DNA from 2 places in the Massilia sp. Soil_C_3 genome. Region 2 is predicted to be linked to the other one. Evidence: predicted binding sites of a transcription regulator. Region 2 holds the regulator's gene; the other holds the start of a gene.
The links. The regulator FliA, encoded in region 2, starts transcription of late flagellar genes. The targets are predictions, from matches to a motif close to CTAAAGTTTNNNNNNNNNNNGCCGNTA.
Positions count from the first base shown of each region.

Region 1: AC3A6F_RS03725 (flagellar protein FliT) is a predicted target of FliA. The motif match lies at 13,061-13,087, and genes of this name have one in related genera.

Region 1 covers NZ_JBDGJG010000002.1:166,728-182,494, forward strand. The annotation lists gene nagZ (beta-N-acetylhexosaminidase) at 1-521, opposite strand, end outside; gene AC3A6F_RS03660 (SIS domain-containing protein) at 545-1,555, opposite strand; gene nagA (N-acetylglucosamine-6-phosphate deacetylase) at 1,579-2,676, opposite strand; gene AC3A6F_RS03670 (glucosamine kinase nucleotide-binding domain-containing protein) at 2,673-3,551, opposite strand; gene AC3A6F_RS03675 (GIN domain-containing protein) at 3,842-5,191, opposite strand; gene AC3A6F_RS03680 (hypothetical protein) at 5,392-5,889, shown strand; gene AC3A6F_RS03685 (AAA family ATPase) at 5,920-7,563, shown strand; gene AC3A6F_RS03690 (general secretion pathway protein GspB) at 7,565-8,242, shown strand; gene mobB (molybdopterin-guanine dinucleotide biosynthesis protein B) at 8,229-8,813, shown strand; gene AC3A6F_RS03700 (YjfB family protein) at 8,837-9,028, shown strand; gene AC3A6F_RS03705 (DUF883 family protein) at 9,183-9,467, opposite strand; gene AC3A6F_RS03710 (RNA-binding S4 domain-containing protein) at 9,610-9,822, opposite strand; gene fumC (class II fumarate hydratase) at 9,946-11,340, opposite strand; gene AC3A6F_RS03720 (FimV/HubP-related protein) at 11,429-12,532, shown strand; gene AC3A6F_RS03725 (flagellar protein FliT) at 12,727-13,008, opposite strand; gene AC3A6F_RS03730 (class I SAM-dependent methyltransferase) at 13,187-13,834, shown strand; gene AC3A6F_RS03735 (CsbD family protein) at 13,927-14,103, shown strand; gene AC3A6F_RS03740 (YybH family protein) at 14,156-14,761, opposite strand; gene AC3A6F_RS03745 (AI-2E family transporter) at 14,829-15,767, opposite strand, start outside.
Region 2 covers NZ_JBDGJG010000004.1:297,157-312,923, forward strand. The annotation lists gene motD (flagellar motor protein MotD) at 1-689, opposite strand, end outside; gene AC3A6F_RS09530 (flagellar motor protein) at 704-1,447, opposite strand; gene AC3A6F_RS09535 (RNA polymerase sigma factor FliA) at 1,429-2,157, opposite strand; gene AC3A6F_RS09540 (MinD/ParA family ATP-binding protein) at 2,204-3,025, opposite strand; gene flhF (flagellar biosynthesis GTPase FlhF) at 3,018-4,409, opposite strand; gene AC3A6F_RS09550 (hypothetical protein) at 4,679-5,011, shown strand; partial or broken gene AC3A6F_RS09555 (tlde1 domain-containing protein) at 5,092-5,319, shown strand; gene AC3A6F_RS09560 (hypothetical protein) at 5,316-5,597, shown strand; gene flhA (flagellar biosynthesis protein FlhA) at 5,629-7,743, opposite strand; gene flhB (flagellar biosynthesis protein FlhB) at 7,762-8,931, opposite strand; gene AC3A6F_RS09575 (MraY family glycosyltransferase) at 9,216-10,502, opposite strand; gene AC3A6F_RS09580 (hypothetical protein) at 10,795-11,982, shown strand; gene AC3A6F_RS09585 (fumarylacetoacetate hydrolase family protein) at 12,096-13,094, opposite strand; gene AC3A6F_RS09590 (phospholipase A) at 13,132-14,268, opposite strand; gene AC3A6F_RS09595 (pseudouridine synthase) at 14,414-15,130, opposite strand; gene AC3A6F_RS09600 (hypothetical protein) at 15,369-15,767, shown strand, end outside.

The DNA.
Region 1 (15,767 bases), on a different contig from region 2:
CCGTGGCCGGGGAAGTGCTTGACGCAGCAGGCCACGCCTTCGCTCTCGCTGCCTTCCATCCAGGCCAGCGCAATGCGGGTGGCCTGCTCCGGGTCGGCGCCGAACGAGCGCTCGGCGATGACGGGGTTGTGCGGGTTGTTGTTCAGGTCCAGCACCGGCGCGAAGTTCCAGTTGAAGCCCAGCGCGCGCACCGCGCGCGCCACCGCCGCGCCGACTTCGCGCGCCAGTTGGGGATCGTTGGCGGCGCCCAGCGCCATTGCGCTTGGCGGCGCCGGCACCCAGGTCGAGCGCACCACGGCGCCGCCTTCCTGGTCGAGCGCGACCAGGGCCCGCGCGCCCATCGCGTCCGCCAGGGCGCCCGTGAAGCGGGTCAGTTGAAAGGCGTCCACCATATTCTGACGGAACAGGCACACGCCTCCGATCCGGTGGGTGCGCAGGAAGGCGTCGGTGTCGGCATCGAGTTCGGTGCCGAACAGGCGCACCATCATCAATTGGCCGGCCAGGCCGAGGTAATCAGTCATGGTGCGGGACATAAGATTCGTCGTCAGTTGGTCTTGGTGACCTTGCTCAGGTGGCGCGGCTGGTCCGGATTCATGCCGCGCGCGGCCGACAGCTTGGCCGCCATCGTATAAAAGGCCTGCACCGCCGCGATCGGGTCGAGGTCGGGGATGGCGGCGGTGGGTAGCGTGAGGTCGCGGCTGGCGACGTCGCTCGGGGCGGCCAGCAGCACGCGCGCGCCGCGGCCGCGCATCTCGTCGGCCAGGGCCACCAGCCCGGCCTGGGTCGGGCCGCGGGTGGCGTAGACCAGCAGCGGATAACCCTCTTCGATGAGGGCCATCGGGCCGTGCTTGATCTCGGCGCCGGAGAATGCTTCGGCCTGCAGCGCCGAGGTTTCCTTGAACTTGAGCGAGGATTCGAGCGCCAGCGGGAAGCTGATGCCGCGGCCCACGACCATGATGTTGCGGGCCGGCGCCAGCACCTCGATCGCGGCCGACCAGTCCACTTCGGTGGCGGCGCGCAGCGCGTCGGGCAGGGCGGCGATGCCGTTTTTCAGTTCCTTGTCATCCTGCCAGTCGGCGACCAGGCGCGCGCCGGCCACCAGGCTGGCGATGAAGCTCTTGGTCGCGGCCACGCTTTTTTCAGGGCCGGCATGCAGCGGCATGGTCCATTCGGCGGCGTCGGCCAGCGGCGATGCGGGGTCGTTGACCAGGGCCACGGTGGTGGCGCCGCCGTCGCGGAAGTAGCGGATCGGCTCGACCACGTCGGGGCTCTGGCCCGATTGCGAGATCGCCACCGCCAACGTGTCGCGCGCGACGATCGGCGACTTGTACAGGGTGATGAGCGACATCGGCAGCGACGTGACCAGGCGGCCCATGCGCGCCATGATCAGGTAGGCCAGGTAGTTGGACGCGTGGTCCGAGCTGCCGCGCGCCACCGTCACCGCGCTGTGCAGCTGCGTGGCGCGCAGCTTCGCGCCCAGCTCGGCGTAGCGCTCCACGTCCTGAGTCAGCTGGTGGGCGATGCAATCGGCGGCCGACAGGGCCTCCTGCAGCATGAGCGACGAGGTGGCGGCGGTAGTCACAGGAGTTCTCCTTCGATATGGACGGCTTTGATGTTCAGGTCGCGGTCGAGGACCACGAAGTCGGCATGGCAGCCCGGCGCCAGGCGGCCGCGCAGGGTTTCGCCGAGGTAGTCGGCGGCATTGGTGGAGACGCGGCGGCTGGCGTCTTCGATCGACAGGCCGATGCTGACCAGGTTGCGCAGCGCCTGGTCCATGGTCAGCGTGCTGCCCGCCAGGCTGCCGTTGGCCAGGCGCACGCCGCCCATGCATTTGTGGACCACCTGGCGACCGAGCATGTATTCGCCATCGGGCATGCCGGCGGCGGCGGTCGAATCGGTCACGCAGAACAGCTTGGGGATGCAGCGCAGCGCGGTCCGGATCGCGCCCGGATGCACGTGCAGCAGGTCGGGGATGATCTCGGCGTACTCGGCATGCGCCAGCGCCGCGCCGACCATGCCGGGATCGCGGTGGTGCAGGCCGGGCATGGCGTTGAACAGGTGGGTGAAGCCGGCCGCGCCATGCGCGAGGGCGTCGACGCCGACTTCGTAGCTGCCGGTGGTGTGGCCGACCTGGACCCGGATGCCGGCGTCGCTGAGCACCCGCACCAGCTCCATGTGGCCGTCGATCTCGGGCGCCACCGTGATCAGCTTCATCGGCGCCTGGGCGTCGAAGCGCTTCACTTCATCGAGGCTGGCTTCGCGCGCATACGGCGGCTGGGCGCCCAGCTTGCCGGAGTTGATGTACGGGCCTTCCAGGTGCACGCCCAGGATGCGCGCTTCTCCCTTGCCGCGCGCGGCGCAGGCGCGGCCGATGGCCGAGAGGGCGCGGTCGATGTCCTCGACCGGCGCGGTCATGGTGGTGGCCAAGAGGCTGGTGGTGCCGTGCTTCGCATGCAGGGCGGCGATCACGTGCGGGGCGTCGCCGCCTTCCATCATGTCGCGCCCGGCGCCGCCGTGCACGTGCACGTCGATGAAGCCGGGCAGGATGTAGTCGTCGCCGTTGGATGCGGGGTCGGTGGCGGCGCCGTCGATGGCGTCGATATGGGCGCCGTAGCGCAGCGTGCCGCGCACCCAGCCGTCGGGAGTGAGGATATTGCCGTTGATTGAGCGGGTCATGCCGGGGTGTCCTTCAAGTGCAGTTCGATCATGCGCAGCGCGCCCAGGGCCGAATCGCCATGGGGAGGACTGCAGCGGGCCAGCGTCTCGGCCGGCAGGTACAGGCGCAGGGTGTCGCCCAGGCCGCCGCACAGCGACAGCGGCAGGGTTTCGGCGGGGTCGAGCGCGCGCGCCATGGTGGCCACTTCGCGGCCCGCCTGCTCCAGGATGGCGCTGGCGACCGGGTCGAGGGCGCCATGGGTCACCACGAAGCGCGCCAGGCTCGCGTAATCGGTCTGGGTGGCCTTGCCGAGCCAGACCTGGATCGCGTCGCGCCCTCCGCCGCAGGCTTTGATGACGTCGCGCGCCAGCGCGCCGCCCTCGGCGCGGCCGTCGAGCACCTGCTGGACATGGGCGATCGCGCGCAGGCCCATCCAGGCGCCGCCGGCTTCGTCGCCGGAGGGGAAGCCCCAGCCGCCGACTTCGACCCGCGTGCCGTCTTCCCGCAGCGCTTCGCCCACGCTGCCGGTGCCGATCGCGACGATGGCGCCAGGGCGTCCGCCATGGGCGCCCATCAGGGTCGAGAAGCCGTCGGTGTCGAGTATCAGGGCGGCATAGCCCGGATTGGCGGCGCGAAAGGCCGCCGCCCATTCCTTGTTGTGCACGCCCGCCAGGCCCAGGCCGATGGCGCACGACTGGCGGGGAATCGCGTCGATGCCGATTGCGGCGAAGGCCCTGGCGGTGGCATCGTCGACCGCGCGCCAGGCGTTGTCGATGCCATGGACGAGGCCGGAAGCGCCGCTGCGGCCGGTGGCCAGTTCGGCGCCGTCGCGCCCGGCCAGGCGGACGCGGGTATTGGTGCCGCCGCCGTCGACGCCGATGAGATAGTCGATCATGGTAGGTGGGGAAAATAGGGTCAAGGCACTATAGGCAGGCCCTATCTGGATGTCAACAGGTATTTAACTGGTATGCCCCAATGCAGACCAAAGGCCATGTATAGCTTGCGCTTATGCTGGCGAGCGGTCTGGTGATAGAGCGTGGAATTGGTATTATTATTGGTACTGTGCGAAGTGTGGGCGGGGCGGGGCGTGGACGGAACTGCGGAAAAAGTATCGCCGAGACTGTACCGCTGGCCCCGGCGCAGGGTCAAAACGGCGGGCCGCAGGCGGCGGCCGTTGTTTGCGGACTACTGCGGCGCGTGGCTGCTGCCGCGACGGTCGACCACCAGTAGCTGGCCGTTGCCGCCCGCAGGCACATTGCCCGCGCGTTCGGCCACATGCACCCGGGCCGTGCCGGGACCGCTGACCGCGATGTCGGCGCGGTCGGCCCTGAGGCGGTTGCCGTCCAGGCTGCCCGAGCCGCTCAGGCGCGCGTGGACCATCTCGACCTGGCCGCTGATGCGGGCCCCGCCCGGGCCGTCCGAGGTCAGGACCAGGCGCTTGCCCTGGATCGCCGACGTCAGGCTGCCCGAGCCGCGCAGTTCCGCCTCCAGCGTGTCCGAGACCTGGGCCAGTTCGATGCCGCCCGGGCCGCGCGCCTTGAGCGTGGCTTTCGTGACCGTGAGGCCGCCGGCGTCGATATCGCCCGAGCCCGACATCTGCGCCTTGAATTCGCGCACCGTGCCGGCCAGCCGGGCGTCGCCCGGCCCATGCAGGCGCAAGGTGGCCGCCTGCGCGCGCAGGCCGAGCGCGGTCAGGTTGCCCGAACCGCCGACTTCGGCGTCGAGCTGGGTGATGGCGCCGCCCAGGCAGACGTCGCCTGGGCCGCTTTGCAAGGTGCTGGCGCGGCCGGCGGCCAGGTCGCAGGCGTCGAAGGAGCCCGAGCCGGTGACTTCGGCGCGCACTTCGCCGCTGGCGCCGCGCAGCACCATGTCGCCCGGGCCGGAGAGGCGCGCGTCCAGGCGCGCCAGGCGCAGGCCGTCGGCCTCGAGGTCGCCCGAGCCGCTGATGTTGGCGTGCAGGGAGCCGTCGATATTGGCCAGCCGCACGTCGCCGGGGCCGGACAGCGTGAGCGCCACATTGCTGGCCCGCAGTCGCTGCAGTTTGGCGTCGCCGCTGCCGCTCACGGTCAGCGCCAGGTCGCGCACCGCGCCGGAGACTTCCAGGTCGCCCGGGCCGTTGAGGTTGAGCGCGAAACGCTCGCCGCTCACCTGGCCCAGCGTGGTGTCGCCGCTGCCCGACATCGACAGGCTTTTCAGTGCCGGCGCGCCGATGTGGATGATCACGGTCTCGCGCCGCGGGCCGAAGCCGAAGCTGAACAGCTTGCCCTCTTTGGGCCGCACCACCAAGGTGTCGCCGCGCACGAAGGTCTCGACCTCGTCGAGCTGCTGGCGTTCGCCGCGCAGGTTGAGGCCAGCCCGGCCCTGGGTGTCGATGGCGACCTCGTACGGACCGTTCAACTCGATGGCGCTGAAGGCGGCGATGCTGCGCTGTTCGGAGACCGCCCTGGTTGGCGTGTCTGCCTGGCTGTTGTCGATCGATAGGAAGGCGGCGCCGAGGGCGACGGCCAGCAGGGTGGTTTTTTGTGCGATGTGCATATTGTTCCTGGCCTGGAGTCGATGGGAGCCTGAACGATACGCCGGCGGTGCGCGCGGTGCATGACGAAACCGATGAAGCGGTGGATTCGTGGACTCAACTGCGCCTGCATGCGACGAACCGTGCGCCGTCTGCGACAATCCGCGGTGCCCGCCACGGCGTGGAATGTCATAATGTCGAGATCGTCGAGAAAAGGATGTCCATGATTCGCCACCCAGGGCTGCAGGGCAAGACCCGGTCCATGCTGCGCGTCTTGCCGCTGCTGGCAGGGCTCGCTTGCTCCGGCGCGATGGCGGCGCCGTCGACCTTCGGCCCGGTGATCGGCAGCGCGCTGCTGTGCCGCAGCCAGCTGGACAACGCCTATTTCCACGCCTACCTGACCCAGGCCTTTGGCCCGGCCTACAAGCGTGAGGGCGGGGCCTGGTGGTTCAAGGCCGAGGCCTCGCTGTGGGGCGCCCAGGTGAGCGAGGTGATGGTCAGCGACGATACCAGCAACCTGGTGTTCGTCGCCGCCATCGTTGACAGCAAGCCCGAGGAATTCGAGAAGTCGGTGCGCGCCGGCGCCGGCGTCGCCTTCAAGCCGGTGGACGCCTCGCGCTACCCTTTGCGCAAGTCAAACCCGGGCAGCACGATCGCCTATGCCAGGGACAAAAGCAAAATATACTGCGCGAAGTTCAAGCCGCAGCCTCCCGGCCGCTAGCCACGCACGCAAACTGGTACGCCCCAACGCATGTACAACCATTATTTCCAGCTCAAGCACGCCCCGTTCTCGATCGCGCCCGATCCGCGCTACCTGTTCATGAGCGAGCGGCACCGCGAGGCGCTGGCCCACCTTTTGTACGGCATCGGCAGTGGCGGGGGCTTCGTCCTGCTGACGGGCGAGATCGGCGCCGGCAAGACCACCGTGTGCCGCTGCTTCATCGAGCAGGTTCCCGATAATTGCCGCCTGGCCTATATCTTTAACCCGCGCCTGAACGCCGAAGAGCTGTTGCAGACGATTTGCGATGAGTTGCACATCGCGTTGCCGTCCGGGGTGAGCGGCGTCAAATCCCATGTCGATGCGATCAACCGCCACCTGCTCGAATCGCATGCCCAGGGCCTGAACAATGTGCTGGTGATCGACGAGGCCCAGAACCTGTCGAGCGAGGTGCTCGAGCAGCTGCGCCTGTTGACCAATCTCGAGACCAGCGAGCGCAAGCTGCTGCAGATCATCCTGATCGGCCAGCCCGAGCTGCGCACCATGCTGGCGCGGCCGGAACTGGAGCAGCTGGCGCAGCGCGTGATCGCGCGCTATCACCTGGGGCCGCTGTCCGAGCAGGAAACCGGCGCCTATATCGCGCACCGGCTGGCGGTGTCCGGGGCGGCCGGGATGCCGTTTCCACCGGGCTTGACCGCGTTGGTGCACCGTCTGACGCATGGCGTGCCGCGCCGGATCAACCTGCTGTGCGACCGCGCGCTGCTGGGCGCCTACGTCGAGAACAGCCCGCAGGTCACGCGCGCCATCCTGCAGAAGTCGGCCGAGGAAGTGTTTGCCGGCGAGCCGGCCGCACGCAAGCCGCTGCGCTGGCCGCTGCTGGCGGGCGGGGTGCTGGCCGGGGTGGCGATCAGCGCCGCGGCCTGGCAGATGCTGCCGCAGCAGCAGGCGCAGCCGGCCACCGCACAAGCCGCGCCGGCCGCCGTGAAGCAGGTGGCGGGCAAGCCGGCGCCTGCGCCGACGCCGGCGCAGATCAAGGCCGCGCCCGCGGCGGGCGCCGATTTTGCGGCCGGCAAGAGCGAGAACGATGCGCTGCGCGCGCTGGCGGCCCTGTGGGGGCCGTCGTTCGCCGGCATTGCCGGCGCCAGCCCGAAGGCCACCTGCGAGACTGCCCAGCGCGCCAACCTGCGCTGCCACGGGGGCCGCGGCGGCCTGTACGAGCTGCGCCTGCTGGACCGGCCGGCCGTGGTCACCCTGCACGATGGCCCGCGTACCGGGTATGCGGTGCTGGTCGGAATGGACGAGGGCAGCGTGTTGCTGGCCGTGGATGGGCGCCGCGAGCGGGTCGCGATTCCCGCTTTCGTCGCGCGCTTCGGCGGCGAGTTCACGACCTTCTGGCGCATGCCGGGGGCGTTTCGCGACGTCGTGGGACAGGGCGACCGTGGTCCCGACGTCGACTGGATCGCCCAGCGCCTCGCCGGCCTGAACAAGACGACCGCGCCCGCGCTCGACCAGCCGCTGGACGCGCGTACGCAGGAATGGCTGCGCGCCTTCCAGGCGGCCCAGGACCTGAAGGCGGACGGCGTGGCCGGGCCGCGCACCTATATGCGTCTCAACCAGCTGTCCGGCGTGGTCGAGCCGCGCCTGATGGCCGGTCCAGTGAAGGGGGCGAGAAACTGATATGTCGTACATCCTCGAAGCACTCAAGAAGGCCCAGGCCGAACGCCAGCTGGGCAACGCCCCGACCATCCATGCGCCGCCGCCCATGTATGCGGCGCCGGACCGCGCCCAGGGCGGGCACCGGCGCCATCTCGTGATCGGCCTCGGGCTGGGCGTGCTGGTGGCGGCGGGCGCCTTGCTATGGGTGCGCCATGGGGGCGAACAGCCGGTGCGGCTGGCGGCGGCGCCGGTGTCTGCGCCGGCGCCCGCACCTGCTCCCGCGCCCGCGGCGGTTGCTGTACCGCCTGTCGCACCAGCGCCAGTGCCGGCACCACCACCGGCACCGGCCCCGCGCGAAGCCGCCCCGGTGGCCACGAAGCCGGCTTCGTCCCCGGCCAAGGTAGCCGAGCCGACGCCGCCGCCAGTGCGCGTGGCCGAAGCGCCGGTATCCGCAACGCCTGCCGGCGAGGACAACCTGCGCACCCTGCAGCAATTGCCCGAGGCGGTCAGGCGCGAGATCCCGCAAGTGAGCTTCGGCGGCTACATCTATTCGCCGACGCCGGGCGAGAGTCTGTTGTTGGTCGATAAGATGCTGCGCCGCGAAGGCGAGGAAGTGGCGCCCGGCCTGGTGCTCGAGCGCCTGATGCCGAAGGCGGCGGTGATGAACTACCGGGGAACCCGCTACCGTGTCGCGTACTGACGTGCCGGGTACGGCGCAAGGGCAGGGACCCGGTCCGGTCCTGGGCGTGGTCGGCTGGTCGGGCAGCGGCAAGACCACCTTGCTGGAAGGGCTGGTCGCGCGCCTGGCGCAGGATGGCTTGCGGGTCAATATCGTCAAGCACAGCCACCACGACATCGAACTCGAGCCGCCGCGCAAGGACAGCGCGCGGCTGCGCCTGGCTGGGGCGGCCGAGGTGATGATCGCTTCGCCGTACCGCATTGCCATCATGCGCGAGCTGCGCGCAGCGCCGGAGCCGGGGCTGGACGCGCTGCTGGCGCGGCTGTCGCCGGCCGACCTGACCCTGGTCGAAGGTTATAAGTGGGAATCCCTGCCCAAGCTCGAGGTGCACCGCCCGAGCCTGGGCAAGCCGCCGCTGTTCCGGGAAGATGCCACGATCCTGGCCGTGGTCTCGGACGTGGCGCGGCCGGTTGACGCGCGCGCCGGACTCGCGTGGCTCGACTTGAACGACCTGGGCCGGGTGGTGGACTGGGTTTGCGGCTGGTTAAAAACCCGCCCTCAAGTTCTGGTCGATGGGGCCGTTAAAGACTGACAAGTCTTTTTCTGGAGAGGTGTATGGACGTTACGAATATTGCCAAGCTTGCCACCAGCATGGCCGAAACCGGTATCCGTCAGGAAGTGGGCGTTACGATGCTCAAGAAATCGATGGACATCCAGGCGGTGTCGGCCGCCCAGCTGCTCGACGCGCTGCCACAACCGCAAAGCCTGCCGCCGCACCTGGGCAATACGATCAATACCAAGGCATGAATTCCAAGCCTGCATCCAGGGCTTGAATCCAGGGCTTGAATCCAGGGCTTGAATCCGGCGCGAACTTAAGCGAGAAAGCCGGATCGAAGATCACACGGGATTGTTTCTTGCCCGTTAAAACCCGGCTTGCATGCCGGGTTTTTGCTTTCGTCGTTTAGTGGAAGGCGCGCAGGATGCGTGCCTCGCCCGACCTGTCCCTGTAGCGGTCGTTGGCTGCGCGGGTGGCGGCCATCATGCGCTCCAGTTGCGCATCCTCGAAGCGGGACAGCTCTTCATTCGCCGCTTCCAGGGCGAGCGACAGCTTGGCGCGCGCATTCTGGTACAGGGCGCTGGAGTAATGATCGGTATTCTTGAGCAGTTCTTCCGCGTTTTCGATCACGAGGCGCAGGTCGCCGATCAATTGCTCCTGCGTTTGTACATGGTGTTCCGGGGTTTCCATCGCCTTCACCTCTAAGCCGTATGAGTGACGTCTTAAAATATAAACAAGGAAGCCCCGCTCTGTTTGTTAGTGCGCAAACATAAGAACGCCGTTCTGACGCCCCATTTCTTCGCACTATAGGCCCGGCCTGCGGCCCAACAGCTTACTGCACGGTGATGCGCACGTCGCCGACCGAGACGGTCTGGCCAGTACGGATCTTCGCCGTCTTGCGCAGCTCCTGTTTACCATCGACCGACACCACGCCGCTGGCGACCATATTCTTGCCGGCGCCGCCGCTGTCGACCAGGCCGACCAGCTTCAGCAGCTGGTTGACCTCGACGAATTCTGATGTCAAATCGAAAACTATTTTTTGCATTCTATCCTCGGGTTGGTGATGGCGGCGTACGATTGATGAGGCCGCTTTGTACTGGCGCAAATAATGGCGCAAACAAGGGCGCAAACAAGGGCGAAAACAACGCCCATGCGCGCCCTCGTCGGCTTACACCGGATCCGGACGCGTCATATCGATCGGCACGATCCACTGGTCGAACTGTTGTTCGTCGACGAAGCCGCTCTGCAGGGCGGCCTGGCGCAAGGTCAGGCCGTCCGTCGATGCCTTCTTGGCGATCTGCGCGGCGCGATCATACCCGATGTGCGGCGCCAGCGCAGTCACCAGCATCAGCGATTTTTCCATCAGCTCGCCGATGCGGGCGCGGTTGGGCTCGATACCCTGGGCGCAATGCTCGTCGAAGGACCGCATGCCGTCGGCCAGCAGGCGCGCGCTTTGCAGGAAGTTGTGCACGATCATGGGCTTGAATACATTGAGCTCGAAATTGCCCTGGGAGCCGCCGACCGTGATGGCGACGTCGTTGCCGAACACCTGGCAGCACAGCATGGTGAGCGCCTCGCACTGGGTCGGATTGACCTTGCCCGGCATGATCGAGCTGCCCGGCTCGTTCTCGGGGATGGTGATCTCGCCCAGGCCCGAGCGGGGGCCGGACGCCATCCAGCGCACGTCGTTGGCGATCTTCATGAGGGCCGTGGCCAGCGTCTTGAAGGCGCCGTGGGCGGCGACCATGGCGTCGTGGGCGGCCAGGGCCATGAACTTGTTCGGCGCGGTCTTGAACGACAGGCCGGTGCGCGAGCCGAGCTCGGCCGCGATGCGCGGGGCGAATTCGGGGTGGGCGTTCAGGCCGGTGCCCACGGCGGTGCCGCCGGCGGCCAGCAGCAGGAGGCCAGGCAGGGCGGACTTGAGCTGCTGCTCGGAGTACTCGAGCTGGGCCACGTAGCCGGAGAATTCCTGGCCCAGAGTCAGCGGCGTCGCGTCCTGCAGGTGGGTGCGGCCGATCTTGACGATCGGTTCGAAGTCGCGCGACTTGCGCAGCAGGGTGCCGCGCAGCTGGGCCAGTGCCGGCAAGACCTCTTTGGCCAGCGCCCAGGCGGCGGCCACGTGCATGGCGGTCGGGAAGATGTCGTTCGACGACTGGCCCATATTGACGTGGTCGTTCGGGTGCAGCATGCGGCCTTCGCCGCGCTCGCCACCCAGCAGCTCGGAGCCGCGGTTGGCCAGCACTTCGTTCATATTCATATTGCTCTGCGTCCCCGAGCCGGTCTGCCACACGGCGAGCGGGAATTCGGCCGGATGGCGGCCGTCGAGCACTTCGTCCGCGGCCCGGATGATGGCGTCGGCCTTGTCGCTGGAAAGCTTGCCGAGCGAGCGGTTGACCGCCGCCGCCGCGCGCTTGACCTGGGCCAGCGCCGCGACCAGCTCAGGCGCCATGCGCTCGGTGGAGATGTGGAAATGGTGGAGCGAGCGCTGGGTCTGCGCACCCCATAGACGATCGGCGGCTACCTCGATCGGGCCAAAGCTGTCCTTCTCAATCCTGTTTTCCATAGACATTCCTGTTGTGCAAGGGGCTGGGATTAAAGAGTTTATCGCAATGTCCGTTAATTACGCTTGGGCTTCTCTCTCGGTATTCCTTATGGCTAGCCGCCTCCCCTTGATCATCACTTGCGCGCTGCTGTCCGGCGCTGCCGGCGCAGCCGAACTGGGCGAAGCGCAGGTCCGTTCATACATCGGCCAGCAGCTCGTGGCCGACATCGAACTGACCATGCTCGACGCGCCGGCGACCCCGGTCCAGGTGCGCCTGGCCAACCCGAACGTCTACCGCGGCGCCAATATCGGCATGCCGCACGTGCTGTCGACACTCAATATGACTGTGACGCAGCGCAACGGCCGCCAGTTCCTGCACGTGACGTCGCTGGCCCCCGTTGAATCAAGCCGCCTGCATTTGTACCTGGAGTTGGCCGATGGCGGCCAGCGCGGCGTTCGCCTGGTGACCTTGCCGATGGCGCCGAATCCGAACCCGCCACCACCACCGGCGCCGCTCAGGGTTGCGGCGCCGGTCGTGGCCGACACGCCGGCGCCCGCGCCAGCCGTGGCCAAGCCGCCGCCGAGGCCGCGTCCGGCGCCGCCGCCCAAGCCGGTCGTTGCGAAGATTGCACCGAAGCCGACGCAGGAACCCAAACCCGAATCCAAGCCGGAACCGAAACAGGAAGCCAAGCCAGCCCCGGCAGCGGAGCCGAAGCCGGCCCCCAAGGCGCTGCCCCTGCCGCTGGCCGCCGCGGCTGCTCCCGCCGCCTGCGCGCCCGCGCCCGACGTCGACCGTTCGACCGTGTGCGCCGCGCTGGATTACAAGAATGCGCTGTTGCGCGAACAGATCGGCCAACTGGAAGACAAGGTGAAGGTATTGCAGGTGGCGCTGGGCGCCAGCCCGGCAGCCGTCAGCAAGCCGCTGCCGGCCGACCCGAACAAGCCACATCCGGCGCGGCGGCGTCCGGCGCCGGAACCAGAGGCGTCGACGCCCTGGGGCTGGATCGCCGGTGGCCTTGGCGCCGTGCTGGCGCTGGCGGGCACTGCGATCTTTTCGGTTCGTCGTCGCAAGCGGGCAGGGCATATCCAGCCCATGCCTGGCGTGCCCTTGATGACCCGCCTGCGCCAGCGTTTCGCGCGCAAGAAAGCCAGCCAGGAGCCGGTCGAGCCGAAGCTGGAAGAAACTGAACAGGAAATGTCTACACAAGTTTGATTTTGCGTTATGCTGGATTTGTGATCGACGAGGTCACAGACGGCACATGGTCTGCGCAGCCACCGCCGATAGCGTGGCGCGACAACAGACGACAAGAGGTGACGCCAGCTGGGGTTCGCGCCTACCGCCGCTGGTTTTTATACAGGCAACAAAAAAGGCACCCGCAGGTGCCTTCGTTCAGGATTCGCCAGGAATCAGTGCGCCTGCAGCGCGCGCTCCAGCTGGCCGTCGAATGGCTCGGTCACGTCGCGGATCGCGCGGTCGTTGGCCATCAGCTGCTTGAGCAGGTCGATCTTGCGCAGGCGCTGGGCGCCTTCCAGGGCCGGCATGCCGGCGGCGGCGCTACGCGCTTCGACCTTGGCTTCCACGTTCAGGTTGGCAAACTCGTTCCAATCCCCGGCCTTGGCGGCTTCCGACATCTGACGGGTCAGGCCAGCCAGGTTTTCATACATCGCGAGGGTTTCGTTTGCGTTCATGTTGCCACCAAAACAAGGAGTCGCCGGCCGGATTGCCGGTTGTCTGGTTCTTTTACGGCAGGGATTTTCGGAACTTTAGGGTTTCTTTGAAAAAATTTTGAATTTTTTTTCTGAAGCTGCCGAGCTGGCCGAATGCGCGGCGACAGCGTCGTTCGCCGCCGGCTGGCATACTGTCGTCATGGATCATGAGAACAATCACAATAAGACGCACGACGCGCACGATGACATCGCCCGCCGTACGCTCGCGCATTACGAGCGCAATGCCGATTCCTTCTTCGCCGGCACGATCGACCACGACGTCAGCCAGAACATCGCCGCCCTGCTCGAGGCGATCGAAGCCCCGGCGCCGTACACCGTCCTCGACCTGGGCTGCGGCCCGGGGCGCGACCTCAAGACCTTCAGCGCGCTCGGCCACCGCGCCATCGGCGTCGACGGCAGCGAGCGCTTCGTGGCCATGGCGCGCGACTATAGCGGCTGCGAGGTGTGGCATCAGGACTTCCTGCACCTTGATTTGCCTCAAGAGACCTTTGACGGCATCTTCGCCAACGCCGTGCTGTTCCATGTGCCCAGCGCCGCCTTGCCGCAGGTATTGACGAACCTGCATGCCGCGCTGAAACCGGGCGGGGTGCTGTTCAGTTCGAATCCGCGCGGCGACAACCAGGAAGGCTGGAGCGGCCCGCGCTATGGCAGTTATTACGACTACGCCACCTGGGAACGCTACCTGCTCGCGGCCGGTTTCACGGCGCTGCATCACTACTACCGTCCGCCCGGCTTGCCGCGTGACCAGCAACCGTGGCTGGCCAGCGTCTGGAGGAAAGCCCGGTAATCGCTGCTCCTGTTTGTTAAGCGTCGAACAGAACCGCCTGGAAGTTACTCTTATCCTGAAGGCTCATCCACGTAACAGGCAAGGAGATTGCAATGAACAAGGATCAAGTCAAAGGCAAGGCAAAGGAAATCGGCGGCAAGGTGCAGCAGAAAGTCGGCGAAGCCGTCGGCAGCCGCCAGCAGCAGAGCGAAGGCCTGTCGAACCAGGCTGAGGGCAAGGTCCAGAAGAAAGTCGGCGACGTGAAGGAAATCGCCAAAGGCAATCGCTGATCCAGTCCGCGTATCCGAACGGCCCGGTCGTGCAAGCGACCGGGCCGTTCGTCTATCTGGCGCCCGCCTTGAAATAGGACTGGATGCTGTCCGCTGATACAACCCTGGTGGAATTATGCTCACGGATGATGCGCCAACCGTCGGCATGGCAGCGCCAGGTCAGGGTCATCAGCGTGCGAATCGGACGCGCCGCGCCGGTGGCCGGCTCGATCAGGGCGGCGAATTCGAGCGTCGAGACGGCCATGTTGCCGCTGTACACGGCCGTCGGTTCGATGCTGATCGCGTGGCGTGCGCTGCGCAGCGCGCTGAAGATCGGTGCCCAGATGGCGCCATAGGCGTCGGGATCGCGCACCGGGCGCGGATCGGGCGAGAAATCGTCATAGTAGAGGCGATCGCGGGCGTCGGACCATTCGTAGTCGCGGGCGAACTTCTCGCGGAACACCAGCGGGCCGTCGCCCGGCTTTCTTTCCCATCCCACCATGACGATGTCCCGGGCGCGCTGCTCGGCGCTGCCCGGGCCGCTGGTCGGACACTGGCCAGCCGCCGCTGTTGCGGTTTGCGCATGCGCCGCCTGCACGCTTGCAAGAACCAGCAGGGCAATGATCACGTGGCGTCTCATCTTCGTTCCTTTCGCGTTGTGGAAGCAGGCTTTCATCATGACGCCGCCTGGCACGCACGCGTAGACCTGAAACTCCGGAAGATGTGCCCGATTTCCCGGTGTCCGCTCACGCCCCTTTCGCCGGTCTGTCCCCCAGCACGTCTTCTATATAGAGCATCTTGACCAGCACCGACAGCACCGCGGCCAGCGGCGTCGCCAGCGCCACGCCGGCAAAGCCGAACAGGGTGCCGAAGATCAGTTGCATCACGATCACCAGCGCGGGCGGCAGGTCGATCGCCTTGGCTTCGATCATCGGCTGCAGCACATAACCTTCGAGCATATTGATTGCCGCGAACAGCAGCAGCGCATACATCGCCATTTCCGGACTGATCGACAGCGCCAGCAGCACCGCCGGGATGCCTGCCATGATCGGGCCGAGGTAGGGGATAAAGTCGAGCAGGCCGGCGATGATGCCCAGGATCAGCGCCAGCGGCACGCCCAGCAGGGAGAGGCCGATCGCGGTGGTGGCGCCGACGATCAGCATCGACACCGCCTTGCCGAGCAGCCAGCTGGCCAGGGAATCGCCCATCTCGTCGATGACTTCGCGCGCACGGCCGCGCTTGTGTTGCGGGATCAGGCGGATGAAGCCGCCGGTGTACACCCCCGGCGTGGCGGCAAAATAAATGCCGACGAAGATGATGATGACGACGTTGCCGAGGGCGCCCAGTACGCCCGTGAAGAACAGGCCGGCATTCGGCACCATCGAGCTCATCTGTTTGACGATGTCTTCCGGCGGCGGCAGTTCGTCCACCACGCGTTTGAGCAGCGGATGCTGTGCGACTTCGCCCTGCAGGCGCTCGATCGCGGCCGGGATTTCCTTTGCCAGCTGGGTCGACTGCTCGGAAATCTGCGGCGCCATGGCCCAGCCGCCCAGGCCGACGATGGCGCCGAGCAGCAGCACGACGATGCCGAGCGCGAGCTTGCGCCGCATGTGGAAGCGCCGGTGCATGATCTCGCTCAATTTGTAGAGCAGGATCGCGAACAGGACGCAGGCGAACACCAGCAA
Region 2 (15,767 bases):
CGGGTCTGCCCGGCGATGTCCGTGTTCGGCGCCACCGGCCGCGTGTCGGCAAAGCCGATCGCCGACAGGCGCGCGGGCGGCAGGCCGTTGTCGATGAACAGCCGCACCACGCTCGATGCGCGCGCGGTCGACAGTTCCCAGTTCGACGGATACACGGGGCTGGCGATCGGCACATCGTCGGTATGGCCCTCGACCTCGATGCGGTGGGTATCGTCCTTCAAGAGGCCGGCCACGGCGCCCAGCACTTCGCGCGCTTCAGGGTCGAGCAAGGCCTGGCCCTGCTCGAACAGCACGCTGGCATTGATCTCGACGCTGATGCCGCGCGCGTTCTGCGTCACTCGCACCTGGCCCGATTTCACCAGCGGCAGCAGGGTCGCCGACAGCTCGCGCGCCATCACGCCCATGCGCTCCTGCTCGCGGCGGGCAGCCTCGTTGCGCTTGCGGTTGATGATGTGCGACAGCGGCAGCACCGGCTCGACATTGGTGTTGACTTGCGTCGCGGCGCCGCGTCCGCCGAAGGCATCGCCCAGGGCGTCCGACAGCACCTGGTACTTGCCCTCGTTGACGATGGAGATCGCGTACATCACCACGAAGAAGGCGAACAGCAAGGTGATCAGGTCGGCGTACGAGATCAGCCAGCGCTCGTGGTGCTCTTGCGGGACGTCGTCGTCGTAGCGCTTGCGGGCCATGGGCGGACTCGCGCTCAGTGCCGCGCAAGCAGGCTGGCGACGCGCTCGTCGACCACGCGGCCATGGTCGCCGCTGGCGAGATCCGCAAAGACTTCGGCCAGGATCTCGTACTGCGAGACCCGGTCGTTGACGATGGCCTTGAGCTTGTTGCCGACCGGGTAGAAGAACAGATTGGCCAGGCCCACGCCGTACACGGTCGAGACGAAGGCGACCGCGATGCCGGAACCCAGGCGCGCCGGGTCGGACAGGTTTTCCATCACGTGTATCAGGCCCAGCACGGCGCCCAGGATGCCGATCGTCGGCGCATAGCCGGCCGCCGATTCCCAGATGCGCGCCGCTTGCCGCTGCGCGAATTCGTAGCCGTTGATCTCGTGTTCGAGCAGGCTGCGCAGCTTGTCGGGCGCGATGCCGTCCACCACCAGCCGCAGGCCCTTGGCCACGAAGGGATCGGCCTTGGCCATGTACTGCTCGAGCGACAGCAGGCCGTCGCGGCGCGCCGTCTGGCTCCACAGCGTGATGTCGCGCGACAGCTTCTGGCGCCCGTTCTTGGGCGGCACGAAGACCCAGCGCAGCATGCCGATGCCGCGCAGGAAGGTGCGCGTTTCGCTTTGCAGCAGCACGGCGCCGAAGGTGCCGACGACGACAATGGCGAAGGCGGCCGGCTGCATCAGCGATGCGAACCTGCCTCCGTCGAGCGTGTAGCCGAGGAAGATGCCGGCGATCGCCAGCACCAGGCCGATTACGCTGGCCCAGTCCATATATGCTCCCGCAAGGTGGTGCGCAGGCGCGCAACGGCCTGGGTGTGCAGCTGCGACACCCGCGATTCAGAGACGCCCATGACGGCGCCGATTTCCTTCAGGTTCAGCTCTTCTTCGTAGTACAGGCCCATCAACAGCTTCTCGCGCGGCGGCAGGTTGTCGATGGCCTCGATCACCGCGTGGCGGAAGTCGGTTTCCATCAGGCCGCGCAAAGGGTCGCTGTCGTCCACCGCGTAACGGTCGAGGAAGTTGCCGTCGCCGTCGTCGTCGTGAAAATCTTCGTAATAGAGCAGCTGGTGGCCGCCCGAGTCGGCCAGCATGTCCTGGTAATCCTCGAGCGAAAGCTTGAGCGATTTGGCCACTTCGGATTCGCTCGGCGGCCGGCCCAGGCGCTGCTGCAGCTCGTGCATCGCGCTCTCGACCTTGCGCATGTTCTGGCGCGTGCTGCGCGGCATCCAGTCGCTGCTGCGCAGTTCGTCGAGCATGGCGCCGCGGATGCGCAGCACCGCATAGGTCTCGAACTGGGCGCCGTGGTTGTCTTCGTAGCGGTTGATGGCATCCAGCAGGCCGATCATGCCGGCTTGCACCAGGTCATCCACTTCCACCGAAGGCGGCAACTTGGCCTTCATGTGGTGGGCAAGGCGCTTTACCAACGGCATATGCTCCGTCAGCAAAGAATTCTTGTCCGCTTTCCCTTTGACCGTGTACATGCTGGTGTAAGTCTTCTCTCTGCTTGTGCTCTATTGCCGATATCGATTACGAACCAAAGTGGGCCGCGCTCCCCTGCTTGCCGAACTGCGGCATGGCGTGCAGCGCGAACTTGCCTGCCAGCTGGCGAAACGCCACCGAAGCGCCGGCCAATGGGAAGGCGTCGACCACGGCCCGGCCAAGGCGCGCGGCCCGGTGCAGGTACTCATCGGCCGGCACCGAGCCCATGAAACTGAGCTTGACGGCAAGGTAACGTGTTGCTGCTGCTGACATATTATCGTATACCACCTTGGCCTCTGCCTCTGTCGCACCGGTAACAAGGATCCCGAAAGGGCGCCGGCCCAGTTGCTGCGACAGCCGCTTGACCAGCGAATAGGCATTCGTGATCGACGCCGCGCTGGTCGACACCTGCACCACGATCTCGGATTCAACCATCGAGGCCACCGGGAAATCGCCGTCCGCGCCGAGTTCGGCGTCGACGATCACGATTCCCGATTGCAGCGCCAGCACGTCGAAGGTATTGCCCAGGCGGCGAGCTTCGGCCGCCGTCTCGGGCGCGCCCATTGGCACCACCGAGAAGCCTTGCGGCGCCGGACGGATCACCTGGTTCAATGCGCTTTCCTGGCGCGCCACCTGCAGCAGCGAGGCACTGCGGTTCATGCCGAGCCGGCGTGCGACGCCGTATTCCACTTCACAGGCGTCGACGATCAGCACATCGTTGCCGGCCTGGGCCAGCGAGGCGCCCAGGTTGACCAGCATGGCGCCCTTGTCGTCTTCCGGCGTGGCCGAGAGAAAGGTGACCACGCGCGGACGCGGGCCTTGCAGCATGCGACGCAGGCCTTCGGCCTGGTCGAAATCGAAACTAGCCAAGGTTCACCTCGCGTGCGGCTGCGGTTTGTGCGGCAGCCATCATCAGCGGCAGGTCATCGTTGCTGAACTGCGCGCCGGCCGCGTTGCCGCGGTTGCGGAAGGCGCGGTCGACCAGCATGGCGCGGTCGGCCACGTGCAGGTCTTCCGGCACGCGCTGGCCGTTCGAGATGTAGTGCAGGTTCAGCTTCTGGCGGATCACGACGTCGAGCACGCCGCCGATCGATGCGGCTTCGTCCATCTTGGTCATGATGGCGCCGTGCAGGCCGCTGCCTTGATAGGCGCGCACCACTTCGTTCAGCGTTTCGTTGGTCGAGGTCGAGTTCAGGCACAGCAGACGCTTCACGTCGGCGCCCGAACCGGACAGCATGGCGACCTGCTCGGCCACCATGTGGTCGCGCTGCGACATGCCGATGGTGTCGATCAGCACGGTGTGCTTGTTGCGCAGTTCCTTCAGGGCGATGCGCAGGTCGGCTTCGTCCTTCACCGAGTGCACCATCACGCCCAGGATCTTGCCGTAGATGCGCAGTTGTTCGTGGCCGCCGATACGGTAAGCGTCGGTGGTGATCAGGGCCAGCTTGTCCGGGCCGTGGCGCATCACGCAGCGCGCGGCCAGCTTGGCGGTCGTGGTGGTCTTGCCGACGCCGGTCGGGCCGACCAGCGCGTAGACGCCGCCCTGCTCCAGCAGCGCGTCTTCGTTGCCGATGGTGGTCAGGTTACGGGTCAGCACGGACTTGACCCAGCGCATGGCTTCGGCGGCATCCTTGGTTGCCGGCATTTTTTCGATCAGGAAGCGTGCCAGGGTGGCCGAGAAACCGGCGGCCAGCATCTCGCGCAGCACGGTCGCCTTGTGCGGCTCGCGCTGGGCGGTGGCGTTCCACGACAGTTCGGCCAACTGGGTTTCCATCAGGCCGCGCATGGCGCGGATCTCGCTCATCATGCCGTTCATTTCGGCGGCGGCCGATTCCTTGGCCTGGGCGATGGCGGCGCTCATCATCGAGGTCATGGCGCTCATGTCGATCGCCGGCTCCGCGCTTGGGGCGCGGCGCTCGGCGTAGGTCGGGGCCGGCTCGGAGTAGGCTGGCGCCATCGGCGCGGCCGGGGCGGCGTCCTGCAGGCGGCGCGACAGGAAGGCCGGGGCGGCGGCGGCCGGTGCGGGCGCCAGGTCTTCCAGGTGCTGCAGCTGCAGGTTGGGCTTCGGCTGGGCCATTTCCGAGTCAACGGCCGGCGCGGCCAGCGAGACCACGTCATCGTTGTCCAGCGCGAGGATCTCGACCTGGCCGTCGACTGGACGGTTGGAGAGGATGACGGCATCCGGCCCCAGGGCTTCGCGCACCTTGCGCAATGCATCTCGGGAAGTTGCTGCCGTAAATTTCTTAACCTTCATCTGGTTCTCCGCGCTTCAATCTGGTTCTGCATGACGGGCACGATGCCTGTCGATAGGAAGCATTATTGACGATGCCCCCAGGAAACCATCAGGGGAAAAGGATGGGGAAAATGGTCTATTTCGACGAAATCAGTAAAACCGATACATTTTGACGGAGTGACAAGCCGGGTTTCTCGGCAAAAGGCATCCCATGGCTGGGCGATCTTTGCTCGCGCGGGGAGGTCTAAACAGGAAGGCACGCCACCTGTCGATGGCGCCGGGAGGACACCATGGTCAAATCGATTCGACTGTTGTATCGCAACGTCCAGGGCCGCGTGCGATGCAATTACAACTGGGACTGGCAAAAGATGTGCGAGCGCTCCGCCGTCATGGTCACCGCCGTCGAGTGGAGCGCCGGGGCCGGGTATCCCCAGGATTCCTCACCCGGCCGCCCCCACCTTGGCCCGGCGAATGTGTATGTGACCAATATCGGGCCGCACGATTCCGAGGGCGGGCCGGGTGGCGTCGAGTTCTATCTGCACGTCGACTCGGACGTTCCGCTCGACGTACTGGTGACCATCACCGACCTTGGATTGATCGAACGGACGATTGTCATCACATGATCTCTCCCTATCATCTAACGCTCGACTGTTGCGAGGCCTCATCGGCTGCACACGCCATCTCGCTATGATCAGAATGGCTCGCTTTGCATGCAGCCGACGGGAAGATTGATGACGAAGTATTTTGCGACAATGTAAAGCGAGGAAACTTCAGACTTCATCCGAACCGAGTCGGCGGCGTAAGCCAGGGTTGCATCACTTTGGAGAGTCTGGCTGACTTCAATACTTTGCGCGCCCATCTCAAAGCAAGTAATCAGATGGACGTTCCGGGAAGCTCGCTACAGGCCTATGGAAGGGTCATCGTCAGGTGAACAAAACCGTTACGCGTTTTCTTCTTGCCATCTGGACCCTTGTCGCTACCCTCGCGCTCACCCGACTGATCCTTGTCCGCCCCGACCTTTTCCCTCGAGTTCCCGAGTCATTCGCACTCTGGGCAATCGATGTATATGGCTCGACAAATGGCGAGGAGCTGGCCGATCTCGAAACCCTGCTCGCACTCGGCTTTTCATTCATCGTCTTGCTCATCGTCACGGCGCTCTGCAGATTCATCTGGCGCAGAGCTGGCCGCTTCACGGCGCTCGCCGAGTGACCGGGCAGCACACGGGTACCGCCCTCCCCCATTACATCGGCACACCCACCAGGCTGGTCACGCGAATCGTTTTGCTCTCTGGCACTTCCGCATGCGACAGCACCTTCAGCTGCGGCACGGCGCGGCGCAGGAAGCGTGACAGCAGCACGCGCAGCGGGGCCGGCACCAGCAGCACCGGCGTGTGGCCCATCTGCTCTTGCTGGTTGGCCGAGTTGGCCGCCTGCTGGGCGATGGTGTCGGCCAAGCCTGGCTCGATGCCGGTACCGTCGCCGCCATTGCCCATGGCTTGCAGCAGCAGGCGCTCGAGGCGGTTGTCCAGGGTCATCACCGACAACTCGTTCTCGCCCGGGAACAGCTGCTGGACGATGGCGCGGCCCAGGGCCACACGCACCACGGCGGTCAGTTCCGACGGATCCTGCGTCATGTTCGCGTGTTCCGACAACGCCTCGATGACCGAGCGCATGTCGCGGATGTGCACGCCTTCGACCAGCAGGTTCTGCAGCACTTTCTGCAGGACCGACAGCGAGACGACTTTCGGCACCAGGTCTTCGACCAGTTTCGGCGTTTCCTTGCCCAGGTGGTCCAGCAGCGCCTGCACTTCCATGCGGCCCAGCAGTTCCGAGGCGTGCATCGTGATCAGGTGGTTCAGGTGGGTCGCCACCACGGTGCCGGCGTCGACCACGGTGTAGCCCATGCTCTGCGCTTCGTCGCGCAGGCCGGCTTCGATCCAGGTGGCCGGCAGGCCGAAGGCCGGATCGGTGGTCACCAGGCCTGGCAAGGTGCCGCTGGCCATGCCCGGGTTGATCGCCAGGAACTGGCCGTTGATCGCTTCGCCGCTGCCCACTTCCACGCCCTTCAGGGTGATACGGTAGGCCGAAGGCTTGAGTTCCAGGTTGTCGCGGATGTGCACCGGCGGCGCCAGGAAGCCCACTTCTTGCGCGAACTTCTTGCGGATGCCCTTGATGCGCTTGAGCAGCTCGCCGCCCTGGTTCTTGTCGACCAGCGGAATCAGGCGGTAGCCAACTTCCAGGCCCAGCGTGTCGACCGGCATGACGTCCTGCCAGGTCGCTTCTTCGCTCTCGGCCGGGGCCTGTTTGGCGGCGGTGGCGTCGGCGGCGGCTGCGGCGGCCGCTTCTTCCTTGGCCGGTGCCGCCTTCTGGCGCTTCGAGATCATGTAGCCGGCGCCGGCCAGCGAACCGGCCAGCAGCAGGAACACCAGGTTCGGCATGCCCGGGATCAGGCCCAGGCCGCCGATGATGGCGGCGGTGATGTACATCGATTCAGGACGCGCCATCAGCTGGTTGGTCAGCTGCGAGCTCACGTCTTCGTCGTTGGCCACGCGCGACACGACCATACCGGCTGCGATCGAGATAATCAGCGAAGGGATCTGCGCCACCAGGCCGTCACCGATGGCCAGCAGGGTGTAGATCTTGGTCGCTTCGCCGAAGGCCAGGTCGTGCATCACCACGCCGACGATCAGGCCGCCGACGATGTTGATCACGGTAATCATGATACCGGCGACGGCGTCGCCCTTCACGTACTTCGAGGCGCCGTCCATGGCGCCGTAGAATTCGGCTTCCTGGCTGACTTCGGCACGGCGCTTGCGGGCTTCGGCTTCGCCGATCAGGCCGGCGTTCAGGTCGGCGTCGATCGCCATCTGTTTGCCTGGCATCGCGTCCAGGGCGAAGCGTGCACCGACTTCGGCGATACGGCCGGCGCCCTTGGTCACGACCGAGAAGTTGATGATGGTGAGGATGATGAAGACGACGATACCGACGGTATAGTTACCGCCGATCAGGAAGTGGCCGAAGGCCTCGATGACCTTGCCGGCCGCGGCGCCGCCGGTGTGGCCTTCGGTCAAGACAATGCGAGTAGAAGCCACATTGAGCGCCAGGCGCAACATCGTGGAGACCAGCAGGATGGCCGGGAAGGCCAGGAAGTCGAGCGGCTTGACCGTATACAGTGCGGTCAGCAGCACGATGATCGACAGCGCGATATTGAAGCTGAAGAACACGTCGAGCACGAAGGCCGGCAACGGCAGGATCATCATTGCCAGCAGCATGATGATCAGGATCGGCGCTGCCGCCTTGCTGCCTTGCGCACCAAGGCCGCTCATCCAGGCTGGCAGTTTCATGCTGTTGGTCATTCATTCTCCGTGTTCAGTTCAATTCGGCCCCCCTGGCGTGAAAGGCGTTTGCGACGCCGGGTTCAGCGGGTCCATCTCGTCAGGCACTTTCAACTTCGTCGGGCGATCCGGGTAATCCCCGTCACCCTTCTTGTAGGCGCGCAGCTGGTAGACATAGGCCAGCACTTCCGCCACCGCCGAGTACAGCTTTTCCGGGATCTCGTCGTCGATATCGGTATGCTTGTACAGGGCGCGGGCCAGGGCCGGGGCTTCCATCAGCGTGACCTTGTGTTCCTGGCCCAGCTCGCGGATCTTGGCGGCCACGTCGTCGATGCCCTTGGCCACGACCCGCGGCGCGCCCTTGCCATCCGTATACTTCAGCGCCACTGCATAGTGGGTCGGGTTAGTGACGATCACATCTGCAGTAGGTACATTTTGCATCATCCGGCCCCGGGCCATTTCGCGCTGCAGCTGGCGAATCTTCCCCTTAATCTGAGGATTGCCGTCCGACTCCTTCGATTCCTGGATCATTTCCTGGCGCGTCATTTTCAGTTTGTCTTTCCAGTGCCATAACTGGTAAGGACCGTCGATCAGGGCGATGAAGCCCAGCGCGCCGACGATGAACAGGAAGGATTTGCCGATCATGGCGCCCACGTGGGCGCTGCTTTCGTTGAGGGGTTCGACCGCCAGGCCCAGCATCGCCTCCTTCTGGCCGCTGACCACGATATAGGCCACCACGCCAATGACGATGGTCTTGGCGACCGCCTTGAGCAGCTCGACCAGGGCGTTTTTCGAGAACATATTGCCAATACCCTTGATCGGGTTCAACTTCCCGAAATTGGGCATGAAGGCCTTGGACGAGAACAGCCAGCCGCCGATCAGCAGCGGCGAGACCAGGGCGATGACCATGATGGCGCCCGCGATGGGCAGGCAGGCCAGCAGCACGGCCACCAGGTCATTGAGGATGCGCTCGATCAGGATGGCGGGATTGAAGACCTGCTCGCGGTCGAGCGACAGGCCGGACTTGAGCGCCAGGCTCAGTTTACCGACGAGCATGCCGCCAAATGCCCACAGGCAAGCCCCGGCGGTCATCAGGACGGTGAAGGTAGCCAGCTCCCGCGATCTGGGAACGTCGCCGTCCTCGCGCGCCTTCTCGATCTTCCGGGGCGATGCGTCTTCTGTCTTCTCTGCGTCGCTATCTTCCGACATCCGTACTCCGCCAAAACTATGTCACATGCGCCTTTGTACCGCGCAAATGAAATTATCGCCGGAATTGCCGTGCGGCCAGAGAAAAAACAGAGGGAGGAACCGGCCGCTGTTCGCGGCCGGCAAGAGCCTATCCCGGTAGGTGGGGGGACGCTCATGGGGATGCATGGCTGGCGTGGGCAAGGCGCGAGGAGGCCGCATGGCGGCGCCATGCAACGACGAGCAACGCAGCACACGCCTGCCAGGCGCGCCAGGAGCGACTCCCACCTGCCGGGATAGGCTCTTCTTTACACGCGGCGGCGGACGAAGGCCGGGGCCGGCTGCTCGCGGCCGAGGTCGGACAGGGGCGCCGCCTGGTTGGCCGCGCTCGGCTTGGCGACGCGGGCCGCCACGATGACTGGAGAAATCACCGGCGCCGACATCGGAACGATCGGGGCGATCGGCGTGACTATCGGCTTGACCACCTTGACCGTGGCCGTGGTGGCTGGCGCCAGCCGGGCGGCGGCCATATGGGTCGGCAGGCGGCGGCGGGCGCGCCAGGCGGCAACCACCAGGCCGTACACGGCCAGGTACAGCGCGAAGCTGGCGACCACGCCCTGCATCAACACGTCGGGCGTGCCGGCATGGTTGACGGCCAGCGCGGCCGGCACCAGGGCGATGCTCCACGACACCGGCGACACGCAGGCATTGCGCAGCGGCGCCGGCAGCATGCGCAGGTAGCGCGCGGTGATCGCCGTCTTGACCAGGCTGTGCAGATGCCAGCTATCCGGATGGCCCGGATGGCGGCGGCACCACAGGCGGCGGCAGATGGTGAACAGGGTTTCGAAGACCGGATAGGCGCAGGCCAGCAGCGGAGCCCAGGCCGAGACCGACGGATTGCGGTAGACCAGCATCACCGACAGCCAGGCCAGCAGGAAGCCGAGCAGGTAGGCGCCGCCGTCGCCGAGGAACAATTTGCCAAACGGGAAATTGACGACGAAGAAGCCGGCCGTCACCGCGCAGATCACGAAGCACAGCTGGGCCAGGTGGACGTCGCCGGCGCCCAGGGCGATCAGGCCCAGGGTGGCCAGGCCGATCACGACCGTGCCGCTGGCCAGGCCGTTGAAACCGTCGATGATGTTGACCGCATTGGCCACGCCGCCCACCGCGAAGGCGGTGAACAGCACCGAAAACGGCAGCCAGCCCAGCAGGCCGTCGAGCGGCGCCAGGCCGGTGTATTGCAGGGTGACGCCGGTCAGGAACCAGCAGACCGCGCCGCTGGCCATGGTCGCCAGCAAGCGTGCACGCACCGACACGGTGCGGGTCAGGTCTTCGGCCAGGCCGAACACGAAGGCCGGCAAGGCGGCCACCAGCACCGGCAGCAGCAGTTCCTGCTGCGCCTGCGGCAGGACGCCCAGCGCCATCCACAGGCCGATCATGATGGCGGCGCCACCGATGCGCGGGGTCGGGGTGATATGGAATTTCTGCACACCGCGCGTCGCGTCAAGCGAATAGCGCCCATGCCAGCGTGTGGTGAACACGAGCAGGAGGGAGCAGATCAGCGATGTGAGAAAGCCGATTTCGAGGCCGGCCATGGGAAGGTTATTAATACTCATAGAACCACTTTGTTAACTCGTCAATTCTATCGCATTTCTCGTTGATCTTCCGGCAAACGTGCCTGGGCAAGGATTCTATCCCAATGTCACAAATGCTCTGTTCTGTAGTGCAAGCCATTGATTGTGCAAGAACAATTCGACGATTCTAGGGAGGTTGCGATCTGCCAATCAATCGCCCTGAAACTTCTCCTAATATTTCTCGACAAATTGTTACACTTTTCCTCGGTGATATTTGGATAGATTTATTTCTTGCTCACAAATAAGGTGAACCATGGCAAAACATAATCGCAAGCCGCATACCTTCATTTTCAGCATTTTGTTATGCCTGAGCGCGCTGTATCCAGGGACCGCCCGGCCGCAGGGCGCCCCCTCCCCCGAATTGCTGGAAGCCCAGGCCCGCCTGCTGGAAGCGGAAACGCGGCAGGCACTGGCCGAGGCCGAGCGCGCCGAACTGCTGGCGCGCCTGCCGCCGGTCCAGGCCAAGGCCTTGAGCGGCAATGTCGAAGCGGGCAAGTTGGGCGCCGCCGGCCTGGCGCGCGCCTTCGACCTGGCGCTGGAACTCGCGCATGATGTCTGCGCCGGCCTGCCCCAGGACCGCCAGGTCATCCTGTACGACCCGGTCGTCAGCCAGGGCGTGGTGGCGGCGCGCACCGTCGACGGCGCCCTCGCACGCACCTTGCAGGAATTGGCCGAGCGCAATCTCGAGCTGCAACGCTACATTAACGCGCAGACCCCGCAATCGGCTGACCGCCGCCCGGCAATACCGCTGATCTGGCTCACGACGCCCACGGTATTGCTGCGCGCCGGCGCCGACCTGGCCAGCCTGTTCAAGAGCGACGCGACGCTGGCCGGCATCGCCTATGGCGACGGCGCGCGCGCCCTGTTCGCCAGTGCGCTCGCGCGTTCCTGCCCCACCCGCCTTGCGGGGTTGAGCGGGGGCTATATGGGCGAACTCGACATCGCGCGCCACGCCCGCCTGCTCGACCAGGTCAGGCTGGTGGGTGCGGAACGGTCGGTGCTGGCGCAGCACGCGGCGCGGCTGGAGGTGCTGGCCGACGCCGCCAAAGGCGAGCTCAAGAAAGAGCTGCAGGCCGTCGAGACCGCCGCCAGGGCCCAGCTGAAGGCGGTCGACGCCTTCACCGAGGGGCTGCGCGCGGGCGAGGCCAGCGACAAAAGCCCCCTGTTCACCGCCGCGCGCTACCTCGGCCAGGCCGAACGCAGCGCCGGCGCCCTCGTGCTGGACGTCGACCTGCGGCTGGAAGGCCTGACCCAGGTGCGCGGCAACCTGTTCGGCGGCGAACGCCTGTCCCTGTCCGGCGTGGCCTTCCTGTGGTACCGGCTGCACGAGCCGGACGGCCGGCTGCTGCGCGCCGACGCGTTGCGCCGGGTCAGCCGGCCGGTCGATGTGGAATTACGTGGGAAGCAAGCGGACGATGCATTCTGGAACGCGCAACCCTAATCGTTACCGCCAGCACGTCATACCCGCGAAGGCGGGTATCCAATCTCGCCAGCATCATCGTAACGCAGGCAGCACTTAGGCCCCCGCCTCCGCGGGGGCGACGTGCAAGTGTCTCAGGCCGAATCCGGATGTTTGAGCGTCTGCTCGATCGCCCCAAACAACGATTTGCCGTTCTCATCGAGCATCTCGATGCGCACCGTGTCGCCGAAGCGCAGGTACTGGGTGACCGCTTCGCCGCCATCGATCGTTTCCTGCCAACGCTGGGTGGCGATGCTGGCGTAACCCGGCGTGTGGCGGCGCGTCGCGCGGTTCGCCACGACGCCCGTGCCGACGACCGTGCCCGCCGCAATCTTGCGGCTGCCGGCCAGCGCCGCCAGCAATTGCGGGAAATTGAAGGCCATGTCTTCGCCCGCCTCCAGGGTGCCGACCGGATTGCCGTTCCATACCACCCGCAGCGGCAGCGCGGCCTTGCCGCCGCGCCAGGCCTCGCCCAGCTCGTCCGGCGTCACGGCCACCGGCGCGAACGCCGTTGCCGGCTTCGCATGCAGCAGGCCCAGGCCTGCGGCCCGCTCATCCGCCACCAGGTTCTGCAAGGTGACGTCATTGGCCAGCAACAGCAGGCGGATCTGGCCATGCGCTTGGTCCGGCGTCGCGCCCTGCGGCACGTCGCCGCTCACGACCGCCAGTTCGGCGCCGAAATCGATGCCCCATTCCTCGCGCGCCAACACCAGCTCTTGCCGCGGGCCGAGGAAGCCGTCGCTCGCCGCCCAGGCCAGCTGCGGCGCCTCGCGCCAGGCCGCAGGCAATGCAGCGCCCAAGGCGCGACGCTCCAGTTCGTGGTGATGCAGGTAGGCGGCGCCGCACACGCGCCCGCTCGCGCGCGGCAGCGGGGCCATGCAGCGGGCCGGGTCGAAGTCGAACGGACGGCGCGCCTTGCCCTCGTTCAGTTGGCGATAGAGGGCGTCGAGCTGGGGCGCAATGAAAGCCCAGTCGTCGAGGGCGGCGCGCAGGCTGGGCGCGATGCCGTCGGCGACGTGGGCGGTCTTGAGGTCACGCGACACCACGGCCAACTGGCCGTCGCGGGTGCCGTCGTCGAGCGTGGCGAGTTTCATGGGCGGACTCCGGGAATCGAGCCCGCCATTCTACAGATCAATATTTAACGATGACACCGGCGCCGACGCTGCGCTGGAAATAGTTATAGTCGATCATGCTCTGTCCGTAGCCGGCGAAGGCATTGATATAACCCTTGACCGGGCCGGCCAGCGGGAAGGCCCAGCCGACCTGGACCGCGCCCTTGTCGGTGCTGAAGTTGCGCCGCACCAGGGCCGACAGCTCATGCCCGCCGTTCAGGCGATAGTTGCCAGCCAGTTCGAAGCGGCCCATGTAGTCGATGATGTCCGGGTTGTTATCGTCTTCGGCCGATTCATTGACCCGCTTCCAAGCCTTGACAGTCATGCTCAGCGGACCGCGCTCCAGGCCGACCTGGGCGTAGAAGCGGTTCCAGCTGCGCGACAGGGTCGACGACTGGCCATTCGACTGGTGCACGAAGCCCAGGTTCAGGAAACGCACATTGACGCCGGCCAGCGCGTAGTCGAGCGGCGTGACGACCATGACCTCGGGCTGGTAATTGGTCTCGCGGAAAGGGCTGGACGCCTCGTGGTTGGCCGCTTGCCAGAAGCTGTTCTGGGTGTAGCCGAACCAGACGTCGACCGGCAATTCGAACAGCGTCTCGGCCAGCTTCATCTTGAAGCTGAGCTGGAATTCGAGCTCGGCCTTCGACAAACCTTCGGCATCCGGGTCTGCCTCCCAAAAATCGCGGTAAGGCTCTTCGTTCGGACGGTGGGTCCGGGTCGCGATCAGATAGCTCGGGTGGTGCGGACGGAACTTGAACACGCCGCGCTTGTCGCGCGAGTCGAGCTCCCAGTGGCTGCTCAGCGTGTACTGGGCCGCGGCCTGCACCACCGGGTCAACCGAGGCGGTGCGGTCCACCGCGCTGGTGCGCGGCGCATCGAAGGCGCCCTCGGCGACAGGCGCCGTGGTCGGCACCGGCGCCACGGCGCCGGGCGTGGTGGGCGTGGCGACGGCCGCGGTGGCCGGGCCGGTACTGGCCGCGGAGGCCTTCTGGCTGGCGACGACGCCGTCGAAGCAGGCCAGGCGGCCGCTGCCGTCGGCGATGGCGGCGCATTCGGCCAGGGTTTGCGGCGCGGTCTGGGCCAATGCCGGCAAGGCCAGCAGGAGCGGGATCAGGGCGATGGTATGGGGAAGTCTCGGGCGATAAGCGTGCATATTTATTGTTCTATATCAAAACGTTCGCGCAGCAACTGATGTTCAGTTGCCATCGCGCGTAAGTGTCGCGGATATTTCTTATCGATGGCGCACGTATTGCACTCAGGCATGCGGCGCCCTCTACGCCCTTGGGGCCCCGCCTTGTTCAGGCAGGCACCAGGAGGTCGAGCTGGGCCTGGTTGAGGAAGCACCATTCGCCCTCTTCGAGGCCGAGCGATTCCAGGGTCAGGCCGCCGATCTGCGAGCGGTGCAGCGCGCTGCAATGATTGCCGGCGGCGGCCAGCATCCGTTTGACCTGGTGGTATTTGCCCTGTTCCAGGACGATCTCGAGGGTATGGTCGCCGCGCTGGACGCAGGACACCGCCTTCAGCGGCGCCGGCTCGTCGTTCAGCTGCACGCCGGCCAGCATGTGGGCGACCAGCTCAGAGGTCACCGGCTCGGCGGTCGTGGCCTGGTAGACCTTGGGCACGTGGCGCTTGGGCGAGGACTGGGCGTGGATGAAGGGGCCGTCGTCCGACATCAGGAGCATGCCCGTGGTGTCGTGGTCGAGGCGGCCGACCGGCTGCACGTCGCGCCAGGTGAACTGTTCCGGCAGCAGGGTCAGCACGCCCGGATGGTGGCTCGGCTTGCGCGAGCATTCGAAGTTGGCCGGCTTGTACAGCGCGATATAGGCGTGCTCGCGATACGGCCATTCTTCGTCGAACACGGTCAGGACCAGGCCGTCGGTATCGAAGGTGGCCTTGTAGCTGTCGACGGTCTCGCCGTTGACGGCGACGTCGCCATCTTCGATCAGTGCGCGGCAATATTTGCGGGTGCCGAATCCCTGCGATTGCAGGATACGGTCTAGGGACAATTTACTCATGGGCCGAGACTTTACCAGATGCGCAGGCCACTTGGGGCGCGTTGCCATCCACACCTGTTAGCGTTATCTGGCAATTTGGTAGCGTTACCTCAACCTCAGTTTGCATGCATTCGTTCATTTGAGCAGCGTCAAGCCTTTCGAAATTCGCATTGATAGACTTCAACACGTTAGGAATCCGCCTAACGGCACCTACGGCGTCCTTGTATGGGGAAGCCATAGCCAGAGGATAGGAATGAACGTGAACGACGATCTCGACACAGCGAATGGAAAGCTTTCCGCTCATGAGGCCCATTGTGCGCGCCAACAGCTCGCCAAGGACCATGCGGCGCATTTCCCCACCCGACTCGCCATGGCGCGCTGGCGCGGCGGCGGCCTTCCCCACCTGCACGGCGGCCATCTACCGTTACGCGCCGCCTGGTATGCCCGCACCGTGCGCGACCATCAGGCTTGGCTCGACCGTGGCGGCTTTGCCCAGCACGAAGAGCTGATACCCTTCCGAAAGCCGGCGATGTGGCATCCGCCACAAGCGAGCTCGCGACAAGGTGGATTGCAAGTCCCACAACAACATAACCCATACCCTACGCAGCAGAATTCTCAGTCCCCCTGCCGCTCGGATCGCGATGGCGATTCGCGGCAG